2 linked regions of the Ketobacter alkanivorans genome follow. The protein of the gene in region 2 interacts with the protein of the main gene of each other region in a pairwise test. Links are inferred from orthologs where the notes say so. Each region holds a gene or a part of one and is shown on either strand. Other genes may lie near its edges.

Region 1 (6,935 bases), 620 kb from region 2 along the record:
CTGATTCTGGATCGGTTGTATCAGTCCGAACCATGAGCGAGTCGTTAACGGCAAGTCTCGACGGCGTTACCGTGGTGGTAACCCGGCCTCTGGATCAGGCTGCTGCCCTCCGGGAGCCCTTGTTGCAGGCTGGGGCCGAAGTCATCAGTTTGCCGACGCTGCAGATCGAGCCGATTGAGATCGGCCCGTTGCAGCGCAATCTGATACTGGATCTGGATCGATACGCCTTTGTCATCTGTGTTTCCTCCAACGCTGCGCGGCTGGGGTTGGATGCACTGTCGGATTACTGGCCTCAGTGGCCGGTGCAGCAGCAATGGTTGGCGGTCGGGCCTGCCAGTGGTGAGGCCATGTCAGGGTGGGGACTGAATCTGAAAACCGCCCAGCAGGGAGCCACCAGCGAGACTCTGCTGGATTGGCCAGAGTTGCAGGATCTTACCGGGCAGCGGATTTTGATCCTGCGGGGTGAAGGGGGCAGGGAAACACTGGCAGATACCTTGCGCCAGCGGGGTGCGCACGTGGATTATCTTGAGTTGTATCGGCGGGTTAAGCCCACGGTGGATACAGCTCCCTTGTTGCAGGCCCTGAGGGGCGAAAGGGTGATTCTCACCGTGACAAGCGGTGATGGATTACGTAATCTCATGAGCATGGTGGAGGGGGATGTGGCCAGTCTGCAACGCTGTCCACTGGTGGTTGTGAGCGGACGCCTGGCGCAATTTGCCCGGGAACAGGGTTTCCTGCGTGTATGGCAGGCAGACAGCCCCGCCGCCTCTGATATGATTGCAACCATTAAGGCCATTCAACACCGGGATTGATAAGGCAAACAGGAACTCCATGACCGAACAGAACCAGGGCGACAACCATAACGCAGTACCGTCCACCGACGTGGTCGCTTCCACTGCTCCCCAGTCCGTTCAGGACAAAATCAAGCGCTCTGAACAGCCGTCCAAGGCCAGCTCGGTGCCGGCACGTTTGGGTTGGCTGGCAAAAACAGTGCTTGCCCTCAGCCTGCTGCTGGCTGTGGCGGCGGCCGGGCTTGTGGGTTACCAGTTCTATCAGTCTCAGCAGGATAAGTTGGTGTTGCTGTCTGAGCGCGAGGCGGTATCCCGTGCTATGCAGTCCCGCGAAACCCGCCTGGATAAACTGCAAGGTGAGGTGGTACAGCTGACCCAGCAACTCAAGCAGGAGCGGGATGCGATCAAAAGCGCCAATCAAAGCCGTGAATCGTTGCAGTCACGCATTTCGGTGCTGGAAAAAGACATAGCCGCCATCAGCGGCGCTCACCGAATTGACTGGATGTTGAGAGAGGTGGAACACTTTTTATCCGTGGCGGAGCAGCGCCTGACATTGCTGGGCGACGCGCGTGGTGCGCTGGCACTGATGTCGGAAGCGGACGATATTGTTCGTGCCATGCAAGAGCCCAAGGCACGCACGCTGCGGGAAGCCATGGTCAAAGATATTCACAAACTGAAACTGGCCTCGGAAACCAGCGTCGATGTGGAAGGGATATTTCTGCGCCTGAGTGCACTCAGTGACCGTGTGGTGAAGCTGGGTATCCCCAGTTTTGAGCTGAAGCAGGAGCCCATGACGGCGCAAGCCGGAGACGTGCTGCCCGAAGACGGTCTGCCGTTGTTCTGGTATCGCTTTAAAAAGTTTCTGGCCTCGCTCTACGACTATCAGAAACATCCCAAGGGGCGTCCTATCACCCTTACAGAAGATCGTGAATTCCTGGCCCGTAATGTCATTATGCTGTTGCAGCAGGCTCAGTTGGCGTTGTTGCGGGGGGATAACCAGGCTTATCGGGTCAGTCTTACCGGTGCGCGTGAGCGAGTGGAAATGTACATTCACCAACAAAGCGGTGAAACCCAGTTCTTTGTCGCTGAAATCAGCGAATTGCTCGCTGTACAGCTACGCCCACCCATGCCTACCCTCGAGGAATCATCCCGCGCCGTGCGGGTATTTCGTGACTATTGGAACAAAGAAAAGCTCATACGTGAGCAGCAAATCCTGAAGTTGCAGAACGAGACTGGTCAGCAGGAGTTCGCTCGGTGAGGTCGCTACTCAATCTGATTCGCATCAAGGGCTCAACCATCATGTTTCTGGTGATGGGCAGTTTTGTGGGCGCACTGTTCTTCAAGGCAGTGGCAAAAGATCCGGGCTATATTCTGCTGGCCCATGGTAAGCACACCTTTGAAACCAGTTTGCTGGTGGGGATTTTGGTGGTGGTGGTGTTTGCCGTTCTGTTGTACTGGCTGGTGGTCATTGTGCGGCGCTTGACCAGTCTGAGCCTGTTCCGCAGTAGCAGCAATAAGCTCACCACCGATGGCTTGATTGCCCTGGCCCAAGGTGACTGGGCCAATGCTGAAAAGCGCTTGGCGAAAGCCGCCCGAGGCAACGATGTCCCCTTGATTAACTACCTTACAGCGGCTCAGGCCGCCCATGAGCAGGGCAAGGATGACGCACGGGATCAGTATTTGCGATTGGCCCACGAATCCACCAAGGGGGCCGATGCGGCGGTCAGCCTCACCAAGGCCCGCCTGCAGTATCAAAGTGGGCACTGGGAGGAGTGCCTGGCAACGTTGATGAAGCTGTCGCGGGATGCCAAATCCCCCAGTTATCCTTATGTGATCAAAATGCTGTCCAAGGTGTATGTGGAGCTGGAAGACTGGGAAAGCTTGCGGGAACTATTGCCCGCCATGAAGAAACAGAAGGTGGTCAGCGAAGATGAATTCAGTCGTTTGGCACGGCTATGCTACGAAGGCAAGTTGAAAAGGGCGGTGCGCGGCGAATCGAATCAGGATAAACGCAAAAACCTGAAAGATGCCTGGCACCAGATTCCCAAGAAATTTCACACTGAGCCATCCCTGGTAAGAATATACGCAGAGGGCCTGATTGCAGCCGACGCCGGAGCAGACGCGGAACGGGTGATCACTGACCTGCTGCGCAAAAACTGGGATGATGGGCTGGTGCAGGTCTATGGGCAGGTCATGGGCGGCGATGTGGAAAAACAGATGCTGTGGTGCGAAAACTGGCTCAAGGAGCGTCCTAATAATCCAATGTTGCTGCTGACCATGGGGCGGCTCAGTCTGCAGCTCAAGAGCTGGGATAAAGCCCGCAGCTATTTTGAAGCCAGCCTGCGATCTCGTAAAAGCGCTCAGGCTTACGGTGAGCTAGGCCGATTACTGAGTCACATGGGGGAGCCCCAAGCCAGTAATGAGCACTTCCAGTCCGGGCTGGCGATGATTGCCGAACGCCTGCCAGACCTGCCGATGCCGGATTCCCCCGAGCCGTGATGATTTTTCGGCGCGCAATCTGAAATCTAATGTGGTGCCGGTGGTGTTAAATCCTGAAGCAGCCAACCGGCTATTGCAGAGTGTTGCCCGCCGTATCCTGCACCGTAACATTCACCGGAATACCCTGACGAATACTTTGGGTCACCACACAAAAATCCTCAAACTGCTCCAGTGCTGATGGCAGATGGGACAGGCTGTCTGGGTTTGCCACCTGCATGACGACGTCCAGTTTGCCGATCCGCCAACGGCCGTCAATGCGCTCCAGTTGGCCGGTTACGGTGGCCTGTATGTTGCCAGGCTGATCCTTCTTTTTGCGTAGCGCGAACAGCAAGCTGGCGCACAGGCAATTGCCAACGGCAGCGGCAACCATGCGAGCGGGGTTGGGGCCTTCCCCTTTGCCCAGAGGCGGGGGCTCATCCGTCAGCACATCACCAAATTCACCAAAATCGATCTTGAACAGGTAGTCTTCCATCAATTCCAATCGAATGCTGAACTGGTTGTGATCACTCATGACAAATTCCTTGCCGTTTTAACGCGGGGCGTAATCGAACACGTCCGAAATCATCTGTTCTGGTTGCATGCCTGCTGCTACAAAATCATCAAAAGTCGCATACACCATGGGCGGTGAGCCGCCACAGATAATAGACCAGTCGCTGAAATTACCTTGCAGATCATCCAGCACCGCTTTGTGAACTAAGCCACTCCGCCCTGGCCATTCCGGGTGGTCTGACACCACAGGGATGTAGGTGATATTGCTGTGTAATTGTGACATGGCGAGCATTGCGTCGTGCTGATACAAGTCATTAGCAGAGCGGGCCCCCCAGTATACGGTTATCGGGCGTGGGTCGTTGGCGGCGGTCAGCCCTTCCAGCATGGCCTTGATTTGGGAGTAACCGGTACTGGCAGCGATCATCATCAGTTTTTTTGCATGCTGCATTTTGAGCAGGGTTGTTTCCCCATGGGGCAGGCTTAGTTTGAGTATTTCGCCGGTCTTCAGGCGACGTTCCAGCAGTGGGTAGCTGTCACTGTCGTTGGTGGCGCGGATATGCAGTTCCAGGGTGCGATCGTTGCGCGGGGCACTGGCAATGGAGAAGGCTGCGCTATTCTCTGAATCCAAAACCACCTGCAGGTATTGGCCTGGATAGAAGTCCACTCTTTTGCCTGCCGGCAGTCTCAGTGTCACCACCTTGACGTCCTTGCTGGCTTGGTGGATGTCCGTAATTTGGGCGCTGACTTGGTGGGTGGGTAATTGTCCCGGTGCTAACACGCGCTCTATCTCCAGTTGCAAATCGGTAAGGGGAAGCAGCAAACAACAGAATACAGGTTCAATCGGGCCGTCGGAAGCGTCCACAATGTTGTTCAGGTGTTTCAGTCTGGCCTTGCCTGTTACTAGTCTGGCCGCACACAGTTGGCAGGTACCGGCATCACAGGCACGAGGTACGCGTAAGCCCTGGCGGGTAGCCGCATCCAATACTGTTTCGGATTCATCGACCAGACAGCGAAGCTGACTGGGTAGAAAGGTGATCTGGTGTGCCAAGTCTGATGTGCCATTGACACATGGCCGGTGGTTTTAAGCACCGGCCATGTTGAATACGCTATTTGCGCTTCATGGAGTCGAAGAACTCTTCGTTGGTTTTGGTATCGCGCATCTTGTCGATGAGAAATTCCATGGCAGCGATTTCGTCCATTGGGTGAAGAATTTTGCGCAGAATCCACATCTTCTTCAATTCGTCTTCGGTGGTCAGCAGATCTTCGCGACGGGTGCCGGAGCGATTGATGTTGATGGCGGGGAATACCCGTTTCTCAGCAATGCGACGATCCAGATGCAGCTCCTGGTTACCGGTACCTTTGAATTCTTCGAAGATTACCTCATCCATTTTGGAGCCGGTATCCACCAGCGCAGTGGCCAGAATGGTCAGGCTTCCGCCTTCCTCGATGTTACGGGCGGCACCGAAGAAACGCTTGGGGCGCTCCAGGGCGTGGGCATCCACACCACCGGTCAATACTTTACCCGATGAAGGAATCACCGTGTTGTAGGCACGGGCCAGACGCGTGATGGAGTCCAGCAGGATAATGACGTCTTTTTTGTGCTCAACCAGTCGTTTGGCCTTTTCCAATACCATTTCGGCCACTTGAACATGACGTGAAGGCGGCTCATCGAAGGTGCTGGCAACCACTTCGCCACGCACAGTGCGGCGCATCTCGGTTACTTCTTCAGGGCGCTCGTCGATCAGCAGGACAATCAGATGACAATCAGGGCTGTTGCGTGTGATGGACTGGGCAATATTCTGCAGCATCAGCGTCTTACCGGCCTTGGGGGGCGATACGATCAAGCCGCGTTGGCCTTTACCGATGGGAGCCACCAGATCAATGGTCCGGGCGGTGATGTCCTCGGTACTGCCGTTGCCTGTTTCCATAATCAGACGTTCCTGTGGGAACAGTGGCGTCAGGTTTTCGAACAGGATTTTGTTTTTGGCATTTTCCGGGCGATCAAGATTGATCTCGTTGACCTTCAGCAGCGCAAAATACCGCTCTCCCTCTTTGGGCGGACGAATTTTGCCGGAAATGGTGTCGCCAGTGCGCAGATTGAAACGGCGTATTTGGCTTGGAGATACATAGATGTCATCAGGGCCGGCCAGGTAAGAACCCTCGGCGGAGCGGAGGAAGCCAAAACCATCTTGGAGTATTTCCAGTACACCGTCGCCGAAGATGTCTTCGCCGCTTTTGGCGTGCTTTTTGAGAATGCTGAAGATTACGTCCTGTTTTCGAGTACGAGCCATGTTTTCCAGGCCCATTTCGGTAGCGACGTTAACAAGTTCAGCAATTGGTTTTGTTTTAAGTTCGGTGAGATTCATTTCCGTGGAGGTCATATTTGATTGATTATTTAAAGGTAAGGAGAGCCAAGACCCGGCGGATACAGGGCGAGTCGGGCGCTATTATAGAGACTCATGCGTTTTGAATTAGGAATTGCTGCTCCAAAAAACAGGAGCAATAAAGTCAATCTAGCACTCGCTTGCCAAGGCGTCCAGCATGTCGACATCAAACACGTTAATTGATGAGCGATTCTTCACAGCGTTTGTTTATGGGTTGAAAGAGGTGAGGAATCGACGAGATGCTTGGAATTGCTCTCCGCGTTGCGCTTTCAGCTTGTTAATAAGAAGTTGAAGACACAAACACGACAAATGGAACCCCGACCCGTGAAGATCGGGGCAGGGGGTATTATATATTACTGTCTAGGAACGCTGTCAATTGCGATTTCGATAAAGCACCCACTTTAGTGGCTTCTACGTTGCCATTTTTGAACAGCATCAGGGTGGGAATGCCACGGATACCATACTTTGGCGGGGTATCGGGGTTGTCATCAATATTTAATTTGGCAATTTTGAGCTTGCCATCATATTCACCGGAGATCTCGTCCAATATGGGGGCGATCATTTTGCAGGGGCCGCACCACTCTGCCCAGTAATCCACTAGCACCGGGCTGTCGGATTGAAGTACCTCAGCGTCAAAAGTGCCGTCAGTTACATTTACGATGTTGCTCATTGGTCTCTCCAGTTTTGCCATGGCTGTCGTCGTTGCGATCAGCTATGGACCCTATAGTAATGCTTTAATCGCCTGATTGTACGTTTCGTGATGGGGAGTTTC
Region 2 (6,850 bases):
GGCCAGGATTACGTCAAATTCAGTTTGCTCTTCAGCAGCGGCAGCAGGAGCTGCAGCGGCAGCAACTGCAACAGGTGCAGCAGCAGATACGCCGAATTTTTCTTCAATAGCTGAAACCAGTTCAACCAGATCCATAACGCTCATTTCAGCAATAGCGTTCAAAATTTCTTCGTTGGACAGAGCCATGGTTCAATACTCCAGAGTGTATTAATTCAATGTTAATTTCAAAATTAAGCTGCTTTTTGGTCTTTGACCGCTGCGACCACACGGGCGATTTTGCCTGGAACATCGTTGAGTGTACGAGCAAACTTCGTAACAGGAGCTTGCAGTACCCCAGCGAGCATACCAAGGGCTTGATCGCGAGTTGGGAGCTTGGCCAGACGGTCGATTTCATTGGCGCCATAAAGAACACCACCAACCGCTAACGCTTTTACTTCCAACTTGTCGTTGTCCTTGGCGTAATCTTTGATCATGCGTGCTGCAGCACCCGGATCTTCGATTGACAACGCAAGGATAGTCGGGCCGACCAGGGTTTCCTTCAGGCACTCAAACTCAGTACCTTCAACCGCGATACGCGCAAGTGTGTTTCTGACTACTTTCAGATACACACCCTGCTCTCGGGCCTGTTTACGCAATTCAGTCATTTGCGAAACAGTCAAACCACGATAGTCAGCAATAACAGCGGACAGAGCACCAGAAGCGGCTTCGTTGACTTCGGCAACAATTGCCTTTTTGTCTTCTAGCTTAAGTGCCACTAAACACCTCTCTTTCGCTAAGTTACGTTTCCCCCTCCAATTTCTTTTCGGGGGTCGCGGTGCCCGACTCAGAGCAACTGAATCTTGAACCACCGCGTCTGCGCAGGCAGGTTTAAGCGATTAATTAACTACTTATATAATGAACCGCGCCTGCGGTCTTTGACGCGCCTCTTACGCAAGGCAAGAGGGCTCAAAGCTTGTATGGCAGCCTTAGATTTCCAGGCTAGCCTGATCAATCGACACACCTGGCCCCATGGTAGAGGACAGAGTAATGCGCTTGATGTATACACCTTTTGCACTGGATGGCTTGGCTTTTTTAAGATCACCCATCAATGCTTCTATGTTTTGCTTGATCGCGCTTGGCTCAAAGCCTACCTGACCAACTGAGCAGTGAATGATACCTGCTTTGTCAGTACGGTATCGAACCTGACCAGCTTTAGCATTTTTCACTGCCGTCGCAACATCAGGCGTGACTGTTCCGGTCTTAGGGTTCGGCATCAAGCCGCGAGGGCCGAGAATCTGACCCAGCTTACCAACAACACGCATCGCGTCCGGAGATGCAATGACCACGTCAAAATCGAGATTACCTTTCTGAATCTGTTCAGCCAGGTCATCCATTCCAACCAAATCTGCACCAGCAGCAGTTGCTGCCTCGGCGGCCGCGCCCTGAGTGAAAACAGCAACACGCACAGTTTTACCTGTGCCGTTAGGCAGCACGCTTGCACCACGCACAACCTGGTCAGACTTACGAGGGTCAACACCCAAGTTCACTGCCACATCAATGCTTTCTTTGAATTTAACGGTAGACAGCTCAGACAGCAGAGAAACCGCTTCAAGAACATCATACTGTTTTGCGCCATCGACTTTTTCTCGAATGGCTTTTTGTCTCTTGGTCAGCTTTGCCATATTACACACCCTCCACTTCTAGACCCATGCTGCGAGCAGAACCAGCAATGGTACGCACCGCAGCATCCATATCAGCAGCTGTCAGATCAGGCATCTTAATAGTTGCGATCTCTTCGAGCTGTGCACGGGTGACCTTGCCCACTTTATCTTTGTTGGGCACACCGCTGCCTTTTTTAACGCCTGCTTTCTTAAGCAGCAAAATAGCGGCAGGTGGAGTCTTGGTAATAAAAGTGAAAGAGCGATCACTGTAAACTGTGATCACTACTGGAATCGGCATACCTGGCTCAAACGCTGGCGCTTGAGTCTGGGCATTAAACGCCTTACAGAATTCCATGATGTTTACACCGTGCTGACCCAGCGCTGGACCAACCGGTGGACTTGGGTTTGCTTGACCCGCTTTAACTTGAAGCTTGATGTAAGCTTGTATTTTCTTTGCCATTTCACCTACTCCTCGGGTTCAAACGCCGCAGGGCTCCCCGTAAAAAGTAAAAATCCCCGCTCTAACCACGCCAGAACAGGGGTCGAAAAAATTTTAGCCTTTTTCTACTTGGCCGAATTCTAACTCCACTGGCGTAGACCGGCCAAAAATCAGAACAGCCACGTGCAAACGGCTCTTCTCATAATTCACTTCTTCTACCACACCATTAAAGTCGGCAAAAGGACCATCTACGACGCGAACCACTTCGCCAGGCTCGAACAACGTCTTGGGTTTTGGCTTCTCTACGCCGTCTTCGACACGCTGCAGGATAGCCTCAGCCTCTCGGTCACTAATGGGAGCAGGCTTGTCCGCCGTACCACCAATAAACCCCATAACCTTGGGACAATCTTTAACCAAGTGCCAAGATGCATCGTTCATCTCCATCTGAACCAACACATAGCCGGGAAAGAACTTACGCTCACTCTTGCGCTTTTGACCACCCCTCATTTCCACCACTTCTTCAGTGGGCACGAGAATCTCACCAAACTGATCTTCCATTTCAGCCAGTTTGACACGCTCCGTGAGAGATCGCTTAACATGCTTTTCAAAGCCTGAGTAGGCGTGTACCACGTACCAACGCTTTGCCATCTGCAACCTCTTGCTTTTTAACCAATTACACTGGAAATGACAGTGCCCAGCAACGCATCAAGCCCCCACAACAGGAGAGCCATAAACGCCACCACGAGCACAACAACACCAGTCGTCTGGCCTGTCTCCTGCTTGGTAGGCCACACAACACGCCGCACTTCAGCACGCGCATCCTGCAGCAGCGCTATAAAGGCGCGCCCCTTAACAGTAAAAGATGCCACCAACGCAGCAAAAATACCCATAACAACAACACCAGCCACCCTGTATAACAGGGGCTGATCATCATAATAGGCATTACCAATTACTGCAGCAGCAATAATCGCCGCCACAACCAACCATTTAAAGGCTTCCGCCGGAGATGACTGGGTTTGCTCTGTGCTTGTTGTCATATGGGCTAACCGCACCACCCTGACCACATTCACTGCGCTCAGGGAAAATTGCTCGAATTTGGCAGGCCAGGAGGGACTCGAACCCCCAACACCCGGTTTTGGAGACCGGTGCTCTACCAATTGAACTACTGGCCTAATTCTGTTTTCTTACAAATACAACTGGGCCGAGGATAATACTCGGCCCAACTCTGTTTGACTAGGGGTTATTCAACAATTTTGGCAACAACGCCAGCGCCAACAGTACGACCGCCTTCACGGATCGCAAAGCGCAGGCCTTCTTCCATCGCGATAGGCGCAATCAATGTTACGTCCATCTTGATGTTGTCGCCAGGCATAACCATCTCCACACCCTCTGGCAGCTCACACGCGCCAGTGATGTCGGTTGTACGGAAGTAGAACTGGGGACGATAGCCTTTGAAGAACGGCGTATGACGGCCACCCTCGTCTTTGCTCAGCACGTACACTTCTGCTTCGAAGCGAGTGTGCGGCTTGATCGCGCCTGGCTTACACAACACCTGGCCACGCTCAACTTCGTCACGCTTGGTTCCACGCAGCAGAACACCAACGTTCTCACCAGCACGACCTTCGTCCAGCAGCTTGCGGAACATCTCTACGCCAGTACAGGTGGTCTTGGTGGTATCTTTAACACCAACGATTTCGATCTCTTCACCTACTTTGATGATGCCGCGCTCAACACGACCAGTCACCACGGTACCACGACCGGAGATGGAGAATACGTCTTCGATAGGCATCAGGAAGGGCTGATCAATAGCACGCACTGGCTCTGGGATGTATTCATCCAGAGTTTCAACCAGCTTCTGCACAGACGGCATGCCGATGTCGGAAGTATCACCTTCCAGTGCTTTCAAAGCAGAACCTTTGATGATTGGCGTGTCGTCACCTGGGAAGTCGTATTGGTCCAGAAGTTCGCGAACTTCCATCTCAACCAGCTCCAGAAGCTCTTCATCGTCAACCATGTCGGCTTTGTTCAGGAACACAACAATATAAGGCACGCCTACCTGACGAGACAACAGGATGTGCTCACGAGTCTGAGGCATCGGGCCGTCAGCAGCGGAACATACCAGGATTGCGCCGTCCATCTGTGCAGCACCGGTGATCATGTTCTTAACATAGTCAGCGTGCCCAGGGCAGTCTACGTGCGCGTAGTGGCGAGTCGGGGACTCATACTCTACGTGTGAAGTAGAGATGGTGATACCACGCGCTTTTTCTTCTGGCGCTTTATCGATACCGTCAAATGCAACCGCAGCACCACCCCAGATTTCGGAACACACACGGGTCAAGGCAGCCGTCAAAGTGGTTTTACCATGATCTACGTGACCAATGGTGCCTACGTTTACGTGCGGTTTGCTTCGTTCAAATTTTTCCTTTGACATTGACCCTTCTCCTGGCCTGTACCTTTGAGGTTTCTTTATTACACACAAAAAACGGGAAGGCACAACACCAACCCGCAAATTCTGGAGCTCATAACCGGATTTGAACCGGTGACCTCTTCCTTACCAAGGAAGTGCTCTACCGACTGAGCTATATGAGCTAAAAACTTCACCAGATGGAGCGGGCAGCGGGGATCGAACCCGCATCATCAGCTTGGAAGGCTGAGGTTCTACCATTGAACTATGCCCGCCGGACCCTGCTTAACAGCGCCTGGCTTGCGGCGTACTGCACTCGGTATTACTGCCGCTTGAAAATGGTGGAGGGGGCAGGATTTGAACCTGCGAAGGCTGAGCCGTCAGATTTACAGTCTGATCCCTTTGACCACTCGGGAACCCCTCCAGAACTTCCAACTAGTGGAAGCCGACAAACACATACTAAATTGGAGCTGGCGAGAGGAGTCGAACCCCCGACCGGCTGATTACAAGTCAGCTGCTCTACCAACTGAGCTACGCCAGCGCTGCTCATCAATTTAGGCCGCGAATTCTACGCAAATTATTGGGTTAGTGCAAACATTTCACACGATGCATTTGAAATTTTTACACTGCCCCCAGACACCACAAGGGTTTCCAAGGTTTTCTGAAGATTTTCAAGGGGTTGTTCGGGAGGGATCCGCACCCAATATTCGTTCTGAATGCGTTCTTTTTGGCGCAACTCTGCCGCAAAACCGGCCTCCCTGACACTGGCGAGAACACCTTTAGCAGATTGTTCTTTATTGAATAGCCCAAGCGAAATAGCATTTTTTAGCTCTCCAGTGGATACGAGGTAGCTATCTATACGCTTTGCCTGCAAATTCCGAAGCACCGCCATTGCCTCCTTGCGGCTCTGCGCTGGCGGCATCAACACCCAATACTGGACATCTCTGGATAGTTCAAGCGCCTCAACTTTAGAAGTAAAGCCTTCAACTTTCAGATTCTTAACCAGAATTTCACCATCAGATTCAGCCTCATAGGGGCCGACCGACACACACATTGCTTCTTTCTTGGCCTTAACGCTGTCCACTTCGCGATGCACAGGGGTGGGAGGCACCACCACAACCGGTGCTGGCGGCGGCGCACTGCTGGCCGTGTCGGGTAATCGCTCAGTGAGTAATACGAGCGCCTTCCCTTTCAGTGGCGGCAAAACACTCGCACTTGCTTCTGCTGGAGCATAATCAGACCCACGCACAAGCTCCCACGCAAAGTAAGCAACATTCGAAATCAATAGGGTAAGTACAATCCAGCGCATTATCTTGTCGTTATCCTTGTAATATGACGTTGCTATATTTAGCTACGCATCCACCAAAAGCTCAGCCTGCTCCAGCAACCTCATGCCATCAAACACCAAACCCTGAGCCAGCTCATAAGTGCTACTCAGATGAGAGCCTACAAGGGGGGCATCACCGCCTGCAAGAATAAGTTTAGCTTCTGGGGAAGATTTTAGGAGGTTTTGATAACTGGACTCAATCAGCGCCACCAAGGCATGCAACGCCCCATTATAAACCGCTTCTGCCGTGTTGATACCGGGCTTAAGGCTTGCCATCTCAAACCCAGAAGGGCTCGGTTTAATGTTATCGGTGCCGGACAACAACCCCCGCAAAGATAACTCAAGCCCACTCACAATAAAGCCCCCCGCGTGGACACCTGCACTATCCACAAAATCCAGAGTTGCTGCTGTACCAAGATCGGCCACCACACAGGCACTCTTTTCTCTACTCCAGGCGGCAACGACCGCCAGCCAGCGATCTATACCAAGACGGGACACATCTGCGTATGCACACCTGACCCCTAACGCCTCACCAGTCACCACACAACGCTTAACCGGCACAGCAAGACAGCGCTGAACAACCTCCGTGAGCACTGCCTGTCGCGCCTGACCAAGCACGCTCGCAACCACCGCACTGGTAATCTGTGATTGCCCCGCCAAGCCTTGCAGCCATGCTTCGAATTCATGGTATTCCTGGACAACTACATCCTTTTTCTGCCCTAATCGCCACTTAACCCGAGTATTGCCGAAATCCAAATACAACGTGGTCATAGAGCTAACCTCAAGCTCAACTCCCCACCCTTGATGACCTGCGTTCTGCCATTGGATTCCAAGATCAGGCCCCCACTGGAATCCACGCCTCTGGCCACACCCAAGATATCCGCCGCACCCGTTTTTATTACCACATCCTTGTCCGCATAAACATCCAGCGCCAGCCATTCCTGCTGAAAAGCCGCAAACCCCTCCCTAGAGAACAGATCCAGCATTTTAACCAACTCAGACAACACCGTAGAAGCAAGCAAGTTGCGGCCGATGCCAGG

Evidence for each region.
Region 1: the proteins of nusG (region 2) and rho interact in binary tests that used the Escherichia coli proteins (3 or more experiments, as listed by UniProt). The link is inferred for Ketobacter alkanivorans from one-to-one orthologs.

What each region holds. Positions count from the first base shown.
Region 1 is NZ_CP022684.1:2,109,317-2,116,251, reverse strand. What follows is about bases 4,016-6,898. They hold rho (transcription termination factor Rho), read right to left. Parts: upstream 6,146-6,898; coding sequence 4,886-6,145; downstream 4,016-4,885. Other genes in these bases: trxA (thioredoxin TrxA), read right to left, coding at 6,510-6,833; Kalk_RS09125 (2Fe-2S iron-sulfur cluster-binding protein), read right to left, coding at 4,016-4,827. In the rest of the region: hemC (hydroxymethylbilane synthase), read left to right, coding at 1-36; Kalk_RS09145 (uroporphyrinogen-III synthase), read left to right, coding at 33-812; Kalk_RS09140 (uroporphyrinogen-III C-methyltransferase), read left to right, coding at 832-2,049; Kalk_RS09135 (heme biosynthesis protein HemY), read left to right, coding at 2,046-3,290; Kalk_RS09130 (OsmC family protein), read right to left, coding at 3,361-3,801; more of Kalk_RS09125, read right to left, coding at 3,820-4,015. UniProt on the Escherichia coli protein: Facilitates transcription termination by a mechanism that involves Rho binding to the nascent RNA, activation of Rho's RNA-dependent ATPase activity, and release of the mRNA from the DNA template.
Region 2 is NZ_CP022684.1:1,491,948-1,498,797, forward strand. What follows is about bases 961-3,758. They hold nusG (transcription termination/antitermination protein NusG), read right to left. Parts: upstream 2,728-3,758; coding sequence 2,194-2,727; downstream 961-2,193. Other genes in these bases: rplA (50S ribosomal protein L1), read right to left, coding at 966-1,661; rplK (50S ribosomal protein L11), read right to left, coding at 1,663-2,100; secE (preprotein translocase subunit SecE), read right to left, coding at 2,745-3,116; tuf (elongation factor Tu), read right to left, coding at 3,320-3,758. In the rest of the region: rplL (50S ribosomal protein L7/L12), read right to left, coding at 1-186; rplJ (50S ribosomal protein L10), read right to left, coding at 231-755; more of tuf, read right to left, coding at 3,759-4,510; Kalk_RS06445 (SPOR domain-containing protein), read right to left, coding at 5,061-5,579; Kalk_RS06450 (type III pantothenate kinase), read right to left, coding at 5,835-6,581; bifunctional biotin--[acetyl-CoA-carboxylase] ligase/biotin operon repressor BirA, read right to left, coding at 6,578-6,850. UniProt on the Escherichia coli protein: Part of the processive rRNA transcription and antitermination complex (rrnTAC). The complex forms an RNA-chaperone ring around the RNA exit tunnel of RNA polymerase (RNAP).